Regions from separate parts of the Collinsella sp. AF16-8 genome, predicted to be linked through region 1. Evidence: riboswitches for the same ligand, from Rfam matches in the RefSeq annotation. Region 1 holds a riboswitch; the other holds the start of a gene.

Region 1 (3,207 bases):
CGCTGGGGCGGATATCGTCAAATACGGCGTCGATCTGCGCAGCGACGATATCAGGGGAGATATTCTGCACGGCGGTGACACCGAGCGTGTTTTGTGCGGTGATGGCGGTGATGGCCGTCTCGGCATACAGGCGGTGCGCCGTGATGGTCTTGATGTCGGCCTGAATGCCGGCGCCACCGCTGGAATCGGATCCTGCGATGGACAGGACGGCAGGTACCTTACTGCGATCCATGTTTGCTCCCTTGTTCGGTCGGAATCAAATGGGTCTTTAAGCCAGCATTATAAAGATGCCCGGGCCGACTCTATGTCGAACCCGGGCGGGCGATGCAATCTTTACGCAAATGTAAGCAAATGTTCACACGTCAACAATTGAAGAACACCATGTTACCGATTGTGGCTCCGGTGACGAGTTAGTCCTCCATGCCGAGGTCGATCGTCGTGCCTTCGAACACCTTGTTAACGGTGCGGACGGCGCACATCTTGCCGCACATGGTGCAGGTGCCCTCGGTGGCGGCGGGGGATTCTTCGTAGCGTTTCTTGCCGGTGACCGGGTCGAGAGCACACTTCCACATGGCATCCCAGTCGAGCTTGCGGCGTGCCTGGCCCATCTTGTCGTCCATGTCGCGGGCGTGCGGCACCTTCTTGGCGATATCGGCGGCGTGCGCGGCAATCTTAGTGGCCATGAGGCCATCGAGCACGTCCTGGGCGTTGGGCAGGCACAGGTGCTCGGCCGGCGTCACGTAGCACAGGAAGTCGGCACCGGAGCTGGCGGAGATGGCGCCGCCGATGGCAGCGGTGATGTGGTCGTAACCCACGCCGATATCGGTCACCAGCGGCCCGAGCACATAGAACGGGGCATTGTGGCACAGGCGCTTCTGCAGTTTCATGTTGGCGGCGATCTCGTCGAGCGCCATGTGACCCGGGCCCTCGACCATGACCTGGACGCCGGCGGCCCAAGCGCGCTTGCACAGCTTGCCCAGCTCGATCATCTCAGCGGTCTCGGTGGCATCGTTGGAGTCGTAGAGGCAGCCCGGGCGGCAGGAGTCGCCGAGCGAAATCGTCACGTCGTACTCGTGGCAAATCTCGAGCAGCTCGTCAAAGTACTCGTAGAAGGGGTTTTCGTTGCCGGTGACCTCCATCCAGCCAAACAGTAGCGAGCCGCCGCGACTGACGATGTTCATCAGGCGGCCGGTCTCCTTAAAGGTCTTGGTGACCGACTTGTTGATGCCGCAGTGGATGGTCATAAAGTCCACGCCATCCTCGGCGTGCGCGCGCACGACCTCGAACAGGTCGTCCTTGGTCAGCTTGACCAGCGGCTTTTCCATGTAGCCGATGGCGTCGTACATGGGGACGGTGCCCACCATGAGCGGCGTCTCGTCGATGAGCTGCTGGCGGAACTGGCGCGTTTTGCCCGAGTTGGAAAGGTCCATGATGGCGTCGGCGCCAAAGTCCTCGGCGATCTTGACCTTCTTCCATTCCTCGGCGGCATCGGCCTTGTCGCCCGAGATGCCCAGGTTGACGTTGACCTTGGTGGACAGGCCCTCGCCGACACCAAAGGCGCGCATGCCCTTTTTGATATGCACGATGTTGGCGGGAATGGCGATGCGGCCGTCGGCCACGCGCTCGCGGATGTACTCGGGGTCGCGATGCTCGCGCTCGGCGACTTCCTTCATCTGCGGCGTGATCTGCCCGGCGCGGGCGAAGTCGATTTGCGTGACGAGCTTGGGCTCGGTCTGTGTGCTCATTGGCACGGCTCCCTTCGTTGGCATTACCCATATCAGGTTTGCGGGTCAGGGCGGGCGCGCCCAGTCTCAGCCTGCCGTCTTGTCCTGCAAGCTCCCCGTTTATGTAATGGGCTCAAGTATAGCTCGAATGGGTACGATTGGCATAACGAGCGTGCCTGTGGGGAGGCGAACATGGAAGACAAGCATCTATATCGAGAGACGCAATGGGATGTATCGGCCGAGGAAAGCCGTGCGCACCATGGCCTTGTCGCGATTGGTTTTGCGGTGCTTGCCGTGCTGGTGATTGCCTTTTGTATCTGGACGTTTGGCGGTCACGGCGGCGCAGCATGGGAGTTCGAGGCCGACGATGCCCTGCCGATCATGACAGTGAAGGTTACGGGCGGCAATACCGTTGCCGCGCCGGGCGACTATTGGTATTCGCGCGATGGATTTGTCCAGCTTCAGCTGAGCGGTGGGTCTATTCCTGGTGAGGAAATCGAACGCGTGACGTATGATGCGGCGCTCAAAACGCTGACGGTGAAGCTCAAGAATCAGGGCGACGTGCCTACGACTATGGATATCGCGCTGACGGAATGGCGCTTGGAGCCCCCATCGGGTGCTGCGGTGTCCGAGGTAGAGCACGTTAAGATTACCTACCAAGATGGCTCGACAAACGAAGTTGCCAAAGCCGACGGCTTGGCGGAATAGACGCCGTGCCTAGGCAGCACATTCAAAAGTAGCGGTGGTCCTACAAGGTCTGTTCGTTCAGGAAGACCAAAGTGTTCTTATTTGAAAGCTCGGGAAAGTGACGATAACCAACGTCAAACGCGGTGAGCCCGCTTACATCCTCGAGCTTGTTTTCTGCCATCCAGCGCACCATGGAACCACGTGCCTTTTTGCTGGCGGTCGAGCGCTGGATGGGCTTGCCGTTGCGGATGCCTTCGCCAAAGAGACACGTGACGACCGTGGCGTCGCCCGCGAGATGGGGCAGAACGGCTTTGGCGTACTCTACGCTGGCGAGGTTGACGATCGTGGTGTTTGAGCCTGCCGGGGCGATAGCCCGCGCGAGCTTGTCGCTCCAAAACGCATAGAGGTCTCGGGCATCGTCAACGGCGAGCTTCGCGCCCATCTCCAGCCGATATGGTTCGACGGCATGAAAGGGGCGAACGCACCCGTAGAGGCCAGAGAGGATCCACAGGTGGCTTTGCAGCCATGCGAGCTGCGCGGAATCCATCACCTCGGGCGCCATGCTCTGGTATTGAATGCCGTGGTAGGACATGACGGCAGGGGAGAGGTGACAGGCGAGTGCGGGATTGTCGAGATCGCCGTTTTTCAGGATGGGCCCGAACTCATGCAGGGTGTTGAGGCAAGGCCCCAGCAGTTTGTCACTCACGTTCCATAGCGCCTGCAGGCTGTCGCTGCCTTCATTCCGCTCGATATCTAGCAGTGCGCGGTGGAGGCGAGCCGTCTCGCGCGCAAAGGG
Region 2 (3,207 bases), on a different contig from region 1:
GGTCCTCAAAGCTCTTGGTGATGATGGAGCCATCTGCCGCACGTCCGCAGTCGCGCTTGGTTTCGGTCTCGTGGAGCGGGCCTACGCCCAGGTAATCGACCAGGCTCATGTCGGCGGTCTTGACGTACTCGAGCATCTCCTCGCAGCGGGCCGAAAGACCCACGATGGCATCGGGGCCCAAAAGTTTGCGGCAGACCTCGACGGGGATGTCGCTCTGGCCCACGTGCACGCCGTCGACGGCAATACCCTGCTCGCGTGCGGCAAGTACGCAGTCAAGGCGGTCGTCGATCAGCAGCGCGACCTGCCCGGTTTTGCCGGCCTGGGCGATGGCCTGGGCGGCATCGCCCGTCAGTGCGATGATCTCGCGGGCGCTTGCCACCTTGGAGCGCACCTGGATGCAGGTAAATCCGGCGTCGAGCGCCTGAGCCACCACATCGCCCACGGGTCGCCCGAGGGTGTTTTCGGGGCCGAGTACCAGATAGGCAGAGATATCAAGGTTGTCGCGGATGCTCATCGTGCTTCCTCCTGCTTTTTGATTTGCGCTTCCATGCGTTCGAGTTTGCCGGTCATGGTGTCGGTAAATCCGGGTCGAATATCGGCTTTGAGCACGACTTCGGTGCGGATGCCCTTGCTCGCCAACACAAAGGTTGCGTCGCGTACGACCTGCATGACCTCGTCCCAGTCGCCCTCGATCTCGGTGAACATCGAGGTGGTGCGGTTGGGAAGGCCGCTCTCGCGAATGACGCGCACGACCTCGGCGACCTCGGCGGACAGCTCGTCGCCGGTGCCGCACGGGGCGATGGCCACGGCGACGAGTGTGTTCATGCCGGCATTGGTTACGGACTCGGACATGGCTTATGCCTCCTCGAGCTCGAGTTGGTTATCGGCAATGTTCTGGGCGGTCGCGCGGTAGAGCTCGTCGATAAAGGCGACCTTAAAGCTTGCCGGGGCATCGGCGACGGCGGCGGCACGCGTGCCGGCAACGTTGTAGACGCCCGTGCCGCAGATGGCCGCCGTAAACGGGTCGGCGGCGCAGGCATACACGGCCAGCACGCCGCCCTGCGAGCAACCGCAGCCGGTGATTTTGGACATGAGCGGGCTGCCGCCGTGGGACTTGGCCACGGTCGTGCCGTCGGTAATCAGGTCGACTTCGCCCGAGACCACAACGGCGCCGCCGGTGTAGCGGGCGAGCGCCACGGCGGCGCCGCGGGCGGCGTCTACCGTGTCGGTGGTATCGACACCGCGCACGCGACTCAGATCGGCCGCTTCGCCCTCAAGGCCCCACAGGCCGGCGAGCGCGATAATCTCGGAGGCATTGCCGCGCACGATGGCGGGTTTGTACTGCTTGAGTTCGCCTACCAGTTGGGTGCGCAGGCTGCCGATGCCCAGGCCCACCGGATCGAGCACCCAGGGCTTGCCGGCGTCGTGTGCCGCCTTGGCCGCGCGGGGAATCGTCTGCTCGTAGATGGGGAAGAGTGTGCCCATGTTCAGATAGATGGCGCCGCCGCCGGCAACGAGCGCCTCGCCCTCGTCGGGCAGATAGACCATGGCGGCCGATCCGCCCACGGCGAGCTGCGCGTTGGCGACAAAGTCAATCGTCACCGTGTTGGTGATGGAGCCCGCCATCGGATTGGTGGCGCGAATCTTCTCCACTGCCTTGACCACGTTTTGCTTGAGCTGTTTCGAATCGATCACTGCACATGCCTCCTTGGCATAGAAAAGGGGCGCTGTGCATAGACAGCGCCCCTAAAAAGGCGGCATGCTCCCTACGCCAGCATTAACTGACAGGTTCAAAGGATTGGGCCCCATGCCCTCTCAGCCTTGTGGTTTGCACCGCCGGCACTCCCGCATCGAATCTGTTGTTTCCTATACTAGCGCACCTGCCAAAAAGGGACAGGTTTATTTTGGCAGGTAAAAACTGGGGCTTTGCGTTTTCCCAGATAAAACCTGCCAATATAAACCTGTCTCTTTTTGGCAGGTCGGTACAATAGACGGGATTAAGAATGACCGAGGGGGCTCTATGATCAAACTTGTGCTGACCGATATGGACGATACGCTGATTCCGGCCGGGCGCGACGGCGCCAGCGATTATGCCATCGAGGGCATTCATGCCATGCAGGCGGCGGGCCTGCACTTTGGCCCGGTTTCGGGCCGTCAACCGTCCGCGATGGGCTGGATGTTCCGCAATCGCGCCGAGTGCTTCTCGACCGGCGCGTTCTGCAACGGCCAGGTCATGTTTGTGGACGGCGAGGTGGTAGCCTCGCATGCGACTGACAACGCCGCCCTTATGCGCTTGGCTGACTACTTGGAGCAAGAGACCGACGATACGTATCTGAAGGTCTACGGCCTGGGTGATGACTTTTGGGGCAACGATGCCTATTGTGTGACGAGCGACCCCGAGCGCGTGCGCCGCGCCATGGAGTCGGGCGGCAACGCATGGCTCAAGGGCGAAGAGGCCCCGTGCCGTCCTGTCGTCGATGACGCGTCGGTGTTCAAGGCGAATATCTGGAGTGCTCGTTCGCGTGAGGAGCTCGCGGAGCTACGCGAGCGCGTTGCCGCTGAGGTGCCGGAACTCTCGCTCGTGTTTCCCAACAATCGTGTGCGCCTGTTCGACATTCTTCCAGCAGGTTGGGACAAGGGTTGCGCTGCGCTGGAGCTGGCGCGCGCTTTGGACCTGACGTCCGACGAGGTGGCCGTATTTGGCGATTCCGATAACGACCTGCCCATGATCGGTGCCGTCCCCAACTCCGTTGCAGTCGCCAATGCCAACGAGGCCGTCACGGCTGCCGCGCGCTGGCATATCGGCGCTGCGGCAGACGATGCGGTTGCCGGGGCTCTGCATCAGATTGCCGCCTGCGCCGCGACGGGGGAGATGCCGTCGTTTATGCGTCAGGCAGATGCGGCGGGTTCGGGTTTCGCGGACGTCTAGGGAGGCCATCATGAAGCTTCAACAGCTCAGATATGTTGTAAAGGTTGCCGAATGCGGCAGCATCACCGAGGCCTCGCGCCGGCTCTTTGTGTCGCAGCCTTCGATTACCGCGTCGATTCGCGATCTCGAAAACGAGATGGGTGTGCATATCTTTGAGCGCACTAACAAGGGCGTCGTTGTGTCCGAGGAAGGCGAGACCTTCTTGGGCTATGCGCGCCAGGTGCTCGACCAGGCCGACCTGCTCGAGGGCAAGTACAAGGGCGCATCCGAGCAGGTGC

What was found. Region 1 has a riboswitch for thiamine pyrophosphate ahead of thiC (phosphomethylpyrimidine synthase ThiC). Riboswitches for the same ligand answer to the same signal wherever they lie in the genome.
Region 2: another riboswitch for thiamine pyrophosphate. It lies ahead of thiM (hydroxyethylthiazole kinase); the one in region 1 lies ahead of thiC (phosphomethylpyrimidine synthase ThiC).

The regions. Positions count from the first base shown of each region.
Region 1 covers NZ_QRXX01000009.1:85,426-88,632, reverse strand. Annotated here, with positions in the region: gene thiD (bifunctional hydroxymethylpyrimidine kinase/phosphomethylpyrimidine kinase) at 1-232, opposite strand, end outside; gene thiC (phosphomethylpyrimidine synthase ThiC) at 411-1,745, opposite strand; TPP riboswitch at 1,738-1,853, opposite strand; gene DWW73_RS08675 (hypothetical protein) at 1,917-2,432, shown strand; gene DWW73_RS08670 (YaaA family protein) at 2,473-3,207, opposite strand, start outside.
Region 2 covers NZ_QRXX01000004.1:101,644-104,850, reverse strand. Annotated here, with positions in the region: gene DWW73_RS05020 (thiamine phosphate synthase) at 1-514, opposite strand, end outside; gene DWW73_RS05015 (thiamine-binding protein) at 511-852, opposite strand; gene thiM (hydroxyethylthiazole kinase) at 856-1,695, opposite strand; TPP riboswitch at 1,747-1,857, opposite strand; gene DWW73_RS05005 (HAD-IIB family hydrolase) at 2,021-2,929, shown strand; gene DWW73_RS05000 (LysR family transcriptional regulator) at 2,940-3,207, shown strand, end outside.